4 regions of the Centipeda dianae genome follow, and region 4 is predicted to be linked to each of the others. Evidence: riboswitches for the same ligand, from Rfam matches in the RefSeq annotation. Region 4 holds a riboswitch; each other region holds the start of a gene.
The links. Region 4 has a riboswitch for cobalamin ahead of QU667_RS08005 (ABC transporter substrate-binding protein). Riboswitches for the same ligand answer to the same signal wherever they lie in the genome.
Positions count from the first base shown of each region.

Region 1 (3,117 bases), 850 kb from region 4:
GTCCACGAGCCGGCGCGGGCAGAGTTTGCGCCCGATGGTCAGCATATAGATCATGCCGATGATCGAGAGCGGGACGCCGATCCATGCGAACTCGAAGAAGCCGAACGGCGTGAGCCCGCTCGCGCCGAGCGTCGCGCTCATGAGGATGTTCGGCGGCGTGCCGATCATCGTGATCGTACCGCCGACGTTCGCCGCGACGGCGAGCGCCATCAGCTGCGGTGAGACGGGCAGCCGCGCGGCGGCGCAGATCTGGATGACGACGGGCATGAGGCAGGCGACCGTCGCCGTGTTCGAGGACACGGACGAGAGGATGATCGTTATGAGCATCAGTGCCGCCATCAATGCACGTTCGTCATTGCCCGATTTTTTGACGACGGCGATGCCGATTTTTTGCGCGAGCCCCGTCTGGAACATCGCCGCACCGATGATGAACATACCGGCGAACAGGACGACGGTGGAGTTCGAGAGCCCGGAGAAAACCTGTGCGGGGGTGAGCACCCCCAAGAGTCCGAGCGCGATCGCCGCGCCCATCGCCGTCACGGCAAGCGGGATGATCTCGGTGGCGAAGAGGAACGCCGCCACGCCGAGAACCCCAAGTGTGAGCATTGCTGCATCCATGAATACATCTCCTTCATACAGTTCGTTGCGGATCGCGGTGATCCGATTAGTCTCCCTTGGAAATTTCAGAGACTTTCTTTTGACGAATTCTTATAATTCTCTCTCTCTTTTGGTTTTTCCTGCCAAAAACGGACGAACGACCTATGAAACTTTGACATTAAAAACATAAATAGCGGTTATGTTTTCCTTTCGTATATATATCATACCATTTATGTGGAACGAAAAACGATTGACAAACAGAGCGGCATTCACTTATACTGAAATCCAAACTTCATAAGCAGGTTCGGTACTCGAAAGAGTGTAACAGGGAAATCGGGAAGCGCGGCAATGCCGTGACTTCATAAGCCGATGCGGTCCCGCCGCCGTAATGCAGAGAAAACCTCAGGAAGCCGTGTGTGCGCGCTTCGACCACTGGGAAACCGGGAAGGTGAGGCGGACGATGATGCAGAGCCGGAAGACCTACCGAATCTCGTGCGCCGGAGTGCTGCGCCCCGTGGGGGAGCGTCGCTCTCCTCTGCATCCTGCGATGGACAGGACGGCAGGCTTTTTTCGTGTGGGAAAGCCCCGTCTGCCGTGGACGGGGCTTTTGTATATGAGCGCACGATGAAGATGGGGATGTGCATGGAGGAGCGCACGGGCGGAGATACCCGCGCAGCAGGGAGGAAATGGACATGACGAAACGAAAGCTGGCGCTTGCGGTCGCGCTTGCGGCTGTCGGCTCGATGTGGATGGGTGCGGCAAGCGCCGCAGAGAGGACGGATGCCCACGGGGGGACGCTCGACACCTATGAGCTCGCGCCCGTCGAGGTCGCGGGGGAGCGCGAGGCAGCGGTGGAGGAGGATGGGCCGGAGGGCGTTTTTGTCGCGCGTGAGGGCAGTGTCGGCTTCCTCGGCAGCAAGGACACGATGGAGACGCCGTTCACGACGACGAACATCACACAGGAGACGATCAAGTCGTTCGGCGATCCGAGCCAGCCGCTCGACAGCGTGCTTGCGGTCTCGCCGTCGATCCGCCCCGTGGGCAGCGTTCTGCACAACGATTTCCAGCACCGCGGATTCCGCTCGAACGGGACGAATACCTTTGTCAACGGCGTGCCGGGGATGTTCACGCAGTTCAACGCGCCGATGTATGCCGTGGAGAAGGCGGATGTGATCTCCGGTCCGAACAGCGGCATTGCGTCTACGGGAACGCATTATGAAACGAATGCGGCGGGCGGCATCATCAACTTTACGACGAAGCGTGCGGGCGAGGAGCCGATCACGCGTCTGACGCTGACGCACTCTGGGCAGAGCATGGCGGGGGCGTATTTTGACCTCGCACGCCGCTTCGGCGGGAACAAGGACTGGGGCGCACGCCTCATGGCGGAGAAGGTGGACGGCGAGACGGCGGTTGACGGGCAGAAGGTGAAGTCCGCGAGCATCTACGTCAATATCGACCACGAGGACGCAAAGAGCAAGACGAACTTCTTCACGGGCTACCGTCAGAATCAGGTGGCCGGCGGTCAGCGCTGGTTCAAGATTGGCAGTGGTGTCACACATCTCCCCGCCGTGCCGAAGGCATCGCGCAACTATGCGTTTGACGGCATGGACAAGGAGAGCTACGGCTGGATGGCGATTCTCAACCACGAGCAGAAATTCTCGGAGGCGTGGAAGGGCTTCGTCAACGCAGGCTACCTCAAGAACAAGCTGAACAAGAATGTCATGTACCGCTACAGTGCGCTCGTCATCAAGAATGACGCGGGCGATTTCGATCTTGAGGAGCAGACGACGACGACCCCGCAGCGCGCGAACTACATCCAGATGGGGGTGAACGGAAAACTCCGCGCGGGAAAGACGGAGCACGATCTGACCCTTGCGGTGGATCGCGCATGGCGGGAACGCGAGGCGGCAAAGAAGGGCGGTACCGTCTATAAACTCGGTACGGGCAATATCTATACGGGCGTTCTGAATCAGCATACGGCTCCGACGACGGCATACGAGGAGGCGATGAACAACAAGACCTCGATCAAGGGCATCTCGCTCGTCGATACGATCACGATCAACAAGTGGGATGTGCTGCTCGGCGTGCATCACCATGCGGCGAATGTGAAGGCATACGATTTGAATACGGGGCAGGTAAAGACGAGCGTGGATTCGAGTGCGACCACGCCGACCTATGCCCTCACCTACCGCCCGACGAAGGATACATCCGTCTATGTCAGTCATGCGGAGTACTTCGACGTCGGCTCGGTGGTCAGCAGCAAATATAAGAACAGCGGCGAGGTTCTGCCGCCCGCCAAGACGAAGCAGAACGAGATCGGCGTGAAGTATGCGAACCGGGATATGCTGTATACCCTCGCGTTCTTTGACATCACACAGGCGAACAACATCGATGTCATGCGCGGGGCGGACAAGTATCAGCTGCAGGACGGCGAGGAGCGCCATCGCGGCATCGAGTTTGGCGTGACGGGCAAGATTGCGCCGAAATGGTCGCTCGCGGCAGGGCTTTCCTATCTGCGTG
Region 1 is NZ_CP128650.1:79,303-82,419, forward strand. Features, by position in the region: gene QU667_RS00375 (SLC13 family permease) at 1-618, opposite strand, end outside; cobalamin riboswitch at 886-1,099, shown strand; gene QU667_RS00380 (hypothetical protein) at 1,090-1,293, shown strand; gene QU667_RS00385 (TonB-dependent receptor) at 1,290-3,117, shown strand, end outside.
Region 1: another riboswitch for cobalamin. It lies ahead of QU667_RS00380 (hypothetical protein); the one in region 4 lies ahead of QU667_RS08005 (ABC transporter substrate-binding protein).

Region 2 (3,117 bases), 450 kb from region 4:
CGTCATGTTCGGGTACATATTGTTGCCGACAATGCGATCCTTGCGCAGATCCGCACTCTTAAAGCGGCTCTCAAGCACCTTGGCGATGCCCTCCTGCACGAAGCCGCTGCGCAGTGCCGCGACGATGCCGCCCTGCTTCTCGATCTCTTGGAACTGCGCCCAGATTTTTTCCTTCATCTGGCGCGTCAGCGTCTCGACCGCCCACGAGCCGCCCGCGGGGTCGATGGGCTGGAGGAGGCCGAACTCCTCTTGGAGCATGATCTGGATGTTGCGTGCGATGCGGCGCGAGAACTCGTCCCCCTTGCGGATCGGCTCGTCGAACGGCGCACTCTCGAACGAGTCGATACCGCCCACGACGCCCGAGAAGATCTCCGTCGTATTGCGGAGCATATTGACATACGGATCGTAGATGGTCTTGAAGAAGAGCGCGGGGCGTGCGTGGATGTGCATCTTCTGCGATTCGGCGCTGCCGCCGAACGCCTTTACAATCTGCGCCCAGATCGGACGCACAGCGCGGAGCTTTGCGATCTGCAGGAAGAAGTTCGCGCCCATGGAGAAGCCGAACGCGATCTGCGCCGCCGCCTCGTCAATCGTCAGCCCGCGCTCGCACAGTGCGCGCAGATACGCCGCCGCCGTCGCCAGACACGCAGCGACCTCCTGCACATCGTTTGCGCCGCCGCTGCTGTAGACATCGCTGCGGACGAACACCGTCCTGACGCGCGGCGCATGTGCCGTCGCCCAACGTGCCGCCGCCGCGAGGCTGTCATAGTGGGCATCGAGGGAGGCGGGGAGCTTCCCGTCCGTCACGAATGCGCCGATGGGATCCGCGCCGATGATGCCATGCAGCTTCCCCACATCCTCGCCCGCCGCGCGACGCGCCGCCGCAACGAGGGAGAGCAGGGGGACGGCATTCGCGCCCGCATAGATATAGAGCGGGAATTTCGCAAGATCAAGTCCCGCGAGCATGGTGTGCATATCCTCGACCGTCGTGACACTCGTACCGAGGTCGCCGACCTTCTCCGCCTGACGCGCGTCAATCCCCGCACGTGAAGCGGAGTCAAGTACGATGTGGTAGATCGTCGAGCCCTTGTCGTTCTCGTGGCGCAGGAGCTCATTGTTCTCCGACGGCAGCGTCTCATCGCACGCCTGCGCGATGCCCCACGGCCGCCCGATGTAGCCTGCCGCGTCCACGCCGCGCAGGTAGTCTCCCATGCCGGGCATCACACTCTTCGGCAGGATCTCCTCCGTGTGTTTCCGCGTATACATCGGGTCGAAGGTGATGCCCTCGTAGGTCTTTGTGAACATCTTCTTCTCAAACGGTGCGCCCTTGAGGAGTGCCTCGCACGCGGCTTTCCACTCCTCGTCTGTGGGCGGCGTGAATTCATCGAGCGGAACGTCGGGGAAATCCTCAATGTCCGCCGATTTCTTCAGAAGTTTCTGAAGTTCCTCGTCACTCGACCGTTCTTTTTCTTCCGGCATAGTACGTCCTCCTTTAATTTATTGCGGGAAGGCTCTGTCCGTTCAATGGATGAACAGACTAAGAAAAAAGCAATTCTGGCATATTGCGCGGAATTGCATTCCTTGAAAAAAAATCGCCCTGAGCTTCCACCCTCAGAGCGTAGCTTCCATATAGGAAGCAAAACGAGAACTGAAAAGATGAGCAATGTTTCCCCAAGGAGCGCATACTCCTTCATCCCGGGGAAATCTCTGGGTATGGGATTCTTTTCACATACACACAGATCTCCTCAGGATCGTTCCACGCACCACCGGAATGTATGCAAAGAAAAAGCCCATTCCACGGTGTGCAGAACGGGCTTTTTCGGTATCGTTACTCAGTTCCCCATTTGGTTCGGTCTATGATGCCAAACTCTCTCTTGAGGCGAACGAATCCGCAAAATCTCCATCCCCATCACTCGCAGGTCAATCGGTGATTGTCAATCAAGCAGGTCTCCTGGCTCCAGTTCATCGCTCATCCACACCTTCCCGGAGATTTCCCCCCAGTGACTGCTGACGCAAGGTCAGCGCGTGGACTCGCTCCCTGTTACAGTGGCGTGACCGCTCCGGCTTATGAAGTCCATAACTCCCATACCGGATTCCCTATGAAGCAATCGAGGCTCTGTCAAACAAAACCTCTGCACTTGATCCAATACATATTTAGTTTTTATGGTACGATAGAATAGTACCACTAAAGACTTCCTTTGTCAACAAAAAAAGAATCACTGCGTGAATTATCTCACAGTGATTCCTTTTATGCATAAATTCAATTAGTCGATGACATAGACCTCGACGCTGCGACGGCCGAACTCAATCGCCTCGCCGTAGCCGGGGATGTAGAGGCGCGAGCCGAGCGGAATGATGTCGGGATCGACCGCGACGACGCCGCGGCGGGCGACCATGCCCGTCGCCGTGACACCGCTGCCGCCGCCGTCCCCCGGAAGGTACGCCGATGCGTACATCGTGTATGCCGCACGGTAGCGCGGAATGCCGCGGCTCACGCGATCCGCCTCGCGCTCACGCGCACGGCGCTGTTCGGCTGCCTGCTCGTTCTCCGTCAGTTCGATCACAAGATCCGCCGTGACGGGGGTATCCATGGACGGTGTTACGTCCACCTCATGCGGGTTATAGCCGTACTCCGCTATGACATCGCCGACGGTGCGCCCGCTCGTCATAACCTGCTGCGTGTCATCCCAGAACGAGATGCTCACGGGAACGGCACGGCGCACAGAAATCTCGGTATGGCGTTCCCCCTCGTTGTGAAACACCTCGTAGGTGTCCTTCGCACCGAGCTGTACGCCAAGCTTCTCAAAAATATCATCGGGTCTCGTCTGCACCGTCATGTCGGTGATGGTCTTGCCGTCCACGTGCACGCTCACGCGCTGCATATTCTTCGGCAATCCGTTCATCGTGAATCCGCTGGAAAAAAGCATCATCCCCGCCAACGTAGCGCAGAACAAGGTGTTTTTCTTTGTCTGAATCAGCTGTCCCAGTTTCTTCCACTGCATAGAACTCCCCCTTTGCTGATGGCATTTTCCCACTTTACGCTGAATTTTTCATGAAAAATGGGATTCAGAATATTTTCAGCCCGTGTTTTCACACCTTTCCCGCCACTGAGAAGGA
Region 2 is NZ_CP128650.1:2,076,465-2,079,581, forward strand. Features, by position in the region: gene QU667_RS10130 (methylmalonyl-CoA mutase family protein) at 1-1,479, opposite strand, end outside; cobalamin riboswitch at 1,925-2,157, opposite strand; gene QU667_RS10135 (ubiquitin-like domain-containing protein) at 2,265-3,002, opposite strand.
Region 2: another riboswitch for cobalamin. It lies ahead of QU667_RS10130 (methylmalonyl-CoA mutase family protein); the one in region 4 lies ahead of QU667_RS08005 (ABC transporter substrate-binding protein).

Region 3 (3,117 bases), 950 kb from region 4:
CAAGCATCCCTCGACGCCCTGCAAAAGCACATCGGCAAGCCCGTCGCGATTGAGGTGGAACCGATTGTGAACTTCTACCGTGCGGAGGAAGCGCATCAGGAATATCTTGTCAAGCACCCGAACGGCTACTGTCATATCTCACCCGCGCTCATTGCAAAGATGCGGGAAAAACGCGCCGCCGCAGAAAATGCTGCGAGAGCGGAGGAGGGGGCGGTGCAGCGCACCTATGAAAAGCCTTCGGATGCCGAACTCAAAGAACGGTTGACGGGGATTCAGTACGCCGTCACGCAGCAAAAGGCGACCGAACCCGCCTTCCGAAACGAATACGATCACGAATTCCGCGAAGGAATTTACTGTGACATCACGACGGGCGAGCCGCTCTTTATCTCTACAGACAAATACGATTCCGGCTGTGGCTGGCCCGCATTCTCGCGCCCGATTGACCGTGCGCTCATCGCCGAGCATGAGGATCGCTCCTATGGGATGGTGCGTACCGAGGTAACGGCGGCGGGCAGCGGCGCACATCTGGGGCACGTCTTTGATGATGGTCCTGCGGCAACGGGGGGACTGCGCTACTGCATCAACAGCGCCTCCCTGCGCTTTGTTCCGAAGGAGGATATGGAACGCGAAGGATACGGGGAGTATCTCTATCTGCTGGAGAAATAAATAGGGCAGGAGAGAAGTCTATTGAGATGATTCGCAAAATATCTTTTTGATATATTGACAAGCCCTTCATTCAATGTTATCTTTATCGAAGTATTGAAAAACTTTATAGCATTGGATCAGGTACGAATGTTTAATAGAGAATCCGGTAAGGAAACTATTTCCAATGAAGCCGGAGCGGTTCCGCCACTGTAACAGTGAGCAGCCTGCATAGAAATGCCGACGGTATTTCATGGAATGTCACTGAGGATAATCCTCGGGAAGGCGCAGGTGAGCGATGAACTGGAGTCAGGAGAACTGCCTGATTGACAATCGCCGTTTGACCTGCGAGTGATGGGGATGGGGATTCAGACCCTTCTATTGTGTACAAATTAAGCCCTCTTCTGCTTTTGCAGGAGGGGCTTTTTACTTGTTCTTATGCTAAAAATATGAACATGGTGACGGTGTAGGGAGGGGATGAAAACAAAAGGTGAAAGCGGTAGTACCATCTCTGCACCGTGTCCGATACCTATCGTTACAGTGCGGGGCAGAATGTGATCGAGTGTGTCTATGAACTGGCGCGTGCGGTCTATCCCGAGCGCTTTGCGGATGTGAAGTAAAGGAGACTGCGATGCCGCTGCGGATGTTGGTGCTGAGTCTCACGGGGAACTGTAACCTTGCGTGTCGCTACTGCTACGCATCCGCGCAGGATCCTCATATGATGACATGGGAGACGGCGCATCGTGCCATCGACCTTGCGGCGGCGGGCGGCACGCCCTTCATCCTTCAGTTCTCGGGCGGCGAGCCGCTGCTGGCATTTCCTCTGCTGCGTCGGATTGCGGACTATATCTGTACCAATCGGATACGGGCGCGGATGGATTTGCAGACCAATGGCACATTGCTGACCGAGGGGATGGCAGACTTTCTGCACCATGCGGACATCGGCATCGGTATCAGCCTCGACGGCAGACCCGATGTTCACGATGTGTACCGCTGCTACCCTGATGGGCGCGGCTCGTCGATGGATGTGATCACGGGAATCCAGTGCCTCGGTCGACGCGGCATCGCGGTCGGTCTGACGTGTGTTGTCACGGCGGAGAATGTCGGGAGGCTCTCAGGGCTCATCGAGATGGCATACTACCTCGGTAATGTGCGGCGTATCGGCTTTGACCTCCTGCGCACACAGGGGCGCGGCACCGCTGTTCGCCCTGCACGCGAGGAGGAGATGGCACAGGCGATGGCGGAGGTTTTTGTGCGGAACGAACACCTTGGACGGCTGCACGGATACCGCATCGTGATTGCACAGGAGGAGCAGGGGAGGGGGCTTGCCGAACGCTCGGACAGCGGATTTTCCCACTGTTACGCGATGAACGGGGCAGGAGCGCACATTGACGCTGCGGGGCGCATCTATGCGTGCTCCTCCTTTGTCGGCGATGCGCGCTTTCTGCTCGGCGATGTGGAGCACGGCATCGACGTTCGGCGGCAGGAGGAACTGGCGCATGAGATGCAGGGTGCCATGGCGTTTTGTCGGGCGTGTGCGGATTTTTCGGCCTGCGGCGGCGCGTGCTATGCACGCAGGGCGGGGCAGGAGTATTCTGCCGCATCCGATGCTGAGTGTGCGTTGAAACGTGCGGCGATAAAGGCAGCAGGTGTATAGGAAGCACGGACAAAATCTGCACCAATCTGGTGGAACATCGGTGTAGATTATCGCAACCGCGACTTTGATTCCTCTCTGCTTGCACGCGGGATGGTAGGGCTTGAAGGGCCGTCCGATGCGATTGGCAAATTCCTTCCTACGGATAACTACTGGGTCGTCGATCTCGCGATGAACTATCGGGTCGCCGATGCAACGAAGGTTTATCTCAAGGTGAACAATCTGTTTAACCAATTCTATGCTGAGAAGTCCAACGCACGTGCTTCATGGTGGGGCGCAGCCGAACAGTGGTGGACGGCACCCGGACGCAACTTCATGATCGGTGTCGAGCAGAGTTTCTAACCGAGGATAGGATTGAGGAAGCACTGGTTGGACGTGGTATGCGCACTGTCAGTCAGTGCTTTTTTCCAGAAAGGAAATCGGAATGAAAAAGAGGGTGACATACCCCTTTGCTGCTATCGTTGGACAGGAGGAGATGAAGACGGCGCTTCTCCTCAGTATTGTGATGCCGTCACTCGGAGGTGTGCTCATCAAGGGGGAGAAGGGGACGGCGAAATCCACCGCCGTCCGCGCCGCCGCCGCACTCCTGCCGGATTTGGACGCAGTGCGCGGCTGTGCTTGTCACTGTGATCCTGCGTCTCCCGAACTCTACTGCGATGCCTGTCGCAGCAAGCAGCAGGAGAACGCTTTGCTTCCCACGGAGAAGATCCCCATGCGCGTGGTGGAGCTGCCCGTCAGCGCGACGGAGGATCGCGTCGTCGGGACACTTGACATGGAGATGGCGATTCACTGTGGGCGCAAGGAGTTTGAACCCGGTATCC
Region 3 is NZ_CP128650.1:672,650-675,766, forward strand. Features, by position in the region: gene msrB (peptide-methionine (R)-S-oxide reductase MsrB) at 1-666, shown strand, start outside; cobalamin riboswitch at 768-982, shown strand; partial or broken gene QU667_RS03235 (ABC transporter substrate-binding protein) at 1,149-1,262, shown strand; gene QU667_RS03240 (radical SAM/SPASM domain-containing protein) at 1,274-2,299, shown strand; partial or broken gene QU667_RS03245 (TonB-dependent receptor plug domain-containing protein) at 2,330-2,638, shown strand; gene QU667_RS03250 (magnesium chelatase ATPase subunit I) at 2,721-3,117, shown strand, end outside.
Region 3: another riboswitch for cobalamin. It lies ahead of QU667_RS03235 (ABC transporter substrate-binding protein); the one in region 4 lies ahead of QU667_RS08005 (ABC transporter substrate-binding protein).

Region 4 (3,117 bases):
TGGACGGACCCTGCAAGCAGAATACTGAGGAGAACGGCTCTTTTTTTCATGAGAATCATCCTTTCCAACATTCATGGAGATACATATTATTCTAGGTTCGATATGACCTTTGAACCGCCCCCCTTGGTTTCCATATCGCATTCAATGTCCGGATACAGACCTTTTGCAAACAGGCAAAGCCCCTTTGCTGTGCGCAGCCCGGGCATATACATATACTCCACAGGAATTGGGTAGACGCGGTTTTCCCGCACGGCTTTGAGCGAACGGTATTCCGGATGATGCATCAACTGATCTGCAAAAGAAGCCGTATGCTCATCAAAATATTCCACAAAGATAACATCCGGATCTAAGACCAATAAAGTCTCCGCGTCGCGAAACTGCACATCTGTCGCCATACGAGCACCGAGTGTGTGCAGAAAATCACCGACAAGCCAACGCGCATTATAGTTGATCACATATTTTGATGGTGAGCCTTCCAGAACGATGACACGATCCTGCCTTTTCCCCGCTGTTTGTTCCCGTATCTGCCCAATCTGAGCGGAGATGTCTGCTGCAATCGCCTCAGCTCTCTCCGGACAGCCAAACACGATACCAACATCACGTATGTAGCGGAGTTCTTTTTCGATGGTCTGTTTCTCTCCGGTATTTGATGTCACAGGAATATAGGTAGCTACACCACGTTTGTGCCACCATTCTGTCGATCGGAGTCTCCGCTCAGAAAATGCGGATTGCCGTGCGAAAATCAGATCCGGTTCCGCGGCCAGAATCATTTCCAAACTTACTCTCTCCGGAGCAATTTCCTGTATTTTGGCAAATTCCTCCGGATACCGCTCCTGTAAATCAGTCGTATGCGGAGGCTCCATACAGGCTAATACGATGCGATCTGCCAATCCCAACGCCAAGAGGATTTCAATGTTGTTCCAATCCATCACCACAATCCGCTGCGGTTCACGCGTGATGACCAACATCTCCTGCTGTCCTCGTGAGTTATAGGTCTGCACACTGCGCACCGTCGTCTGTCTCTCCGGCAGAACATCATGAATCGGTAAAGATGTTGTTGTAAATTCACGTAAAATAAAGATCGTGCAAAATATCACAGCGAAAAGAAAAAACAATATCCCAAGATCCGATATGTGCTTGTATCTGCGACATCGACACATCAGATCATACGCCTCTCCTTCTGCCTGATCCCCATTACCTTTTTCTCGTTATGCTTTCGAGCAAAAGATGCACACACCATGTAACAAAAAAAGCCTTCTTGCTCTCCGGCAAAAAGGCACACGAAACACACAAAGATAATCGCGCCTTCCTGTCTCTCGCAGGGACGATACAGCGTTCCAATCGGGCAGTTCTTCTGGCTCTGCTTCCTCGTCTTCCCCGCCTTCCCGGTTTCCCAGTGACATATTGAGGTCGACTCTGCATTACAGCTGCGGGACAGCGCAGGTCTTGCACCTGCTTCTCTATTCAGGAAACACGGATAAATTCAGCACCGCCGTCTTAGCACATCTTTTCCGCCCTGCCATCGTCAACAAATCCTCCACATAGCCCTACTATGCGTCCGGTTTGTTTCCTTGGCAGGACAAAAAATCTGTACCAATACGACGGACTTCATTTTATCAGTGATTCCTTGAGCGCAATGCGCACCCGATTGGCAAAATATTGAATTATATTTTTATTTCAAAAAGATAAGCCTAGATTATCATACTGTTAATACACTGTCAAGTTGAATTGTGATGCAACAATACAATCAAAAACCTCATTTATTCTACTTTCTCGATTGCCGATATGTCGTCATTTTTCTTTTGCATAATTTTTTAACGAAAATTTATTTTACAATAAAAAAAGCAGATGTTATAATAGCCGACGATTATGTTGCTTGGATGAAATGCGGTGTTTCGTCCCGATGATGAAGGAGGAATAATTATGGCGTATTGGAAGATGCTCGGCAGGAGAAACAAAAAGAACATGGTTCTTGCCTCTATGCTGGCGGTAAGTGTCCTATCGAGTGCGACGGTATGCGCGGCGAAAACGATTGAGAAACATACGAACGGCAAAGCCTACGGCCGTACGATGCACGACGACCAAAAAGAAGTATGGAATGAGGATGTCACGGTCAACGTCTCCGGCAATGGGGGCGGCCAGTGGTACAACAATGTGACGGGGCTGTACCTCTTGGAGGGCGCAGATCTCACGATCAACGGCGACTTGAAAATGGTGGTGAAAAACAAAAATCCGGCCACGCGGGGCAAATCATCGTCCACCTCGGACATCGCACATTACTATATGAGCGGCATCTATGCGGGTTACGGCGGGTACTCGTACGGTGAGCAGCACGGGGATACAAAATGCACAATCAACGGCAACGTGGATATGGACATTGTAGGCGTGGCGCTCCAAGCCAATAAGGACGGATACATCACCGTGCGCGGCGGCAAGATCGTCACGCACGCACTCACCACATCCGATACCTATGCGATGCTTGCCGAGGAGGGCTCGGTGTTCATGAATACCGGTGCCGATGGGAAGACTCCGGGGACAGCAGACGTGGATGTCTATGGCAACCTCGGGGTGCTGCACAAAAACTATGGCATCGACCCCAATCCGGACGCACACGGCTCTTTCGTCTCCATTGGTCTGACCACGGCAAAGTCGAAGCTGACCGGCGGTGTGCTCAACGAGTTCGCTGAAAACGGACAGAACAAACATCACGCCGGTGTCGATATGTACCTGAAGAACGGTGCCGTCTGGAACAATCAGTGGATCGGCGCGGAACGCGTGGCGGCTCCCAACCGGGCGGACAAAAACACCTATCTCTACACAGGAAGCAAGGTGAGGAACCTTGTCGGCGGGGCGTCGGAGGCGGAGCGCGGACACATCCACCAAAAAGACACGCGCCCCATTACCGTAGATAACTACAGCGGTCATGAGGCGGTGCATTATGGTCGTGCGGCGGACGGCAGTCTCGTCGGAGGGAATTTCGTCGTCAACCATGCCGCCGCAGGTTCGCAGGTGACGCTCTCCGCACAGAATCCGACCATCGGCAAGAGCCTGAACGAGGAGGAATACAAGGCGGAAGTGGAGAAAAGCTTGCAGGCACTCGCAGGCAAGCTCTCTTAT
Region 4 is NZ_CP128650.1:1,622,507-1,625,623, forward strand. Features, by position in the region: gene QU667_RS08000 (TonB-dependent receptor) at 1-59, opposite strand, end outside; gene QU667_RS08005 (ABC transporter substrate-binding protein) at 87-1,160, opposite strand; cobalamin riboswitch at 1,328-1,512, opposite strand; gene QU667_RS08010 (autotransporter outer membrane beta-barrel domain-containing protein) at 1,924-3,117, shown strand, end outside.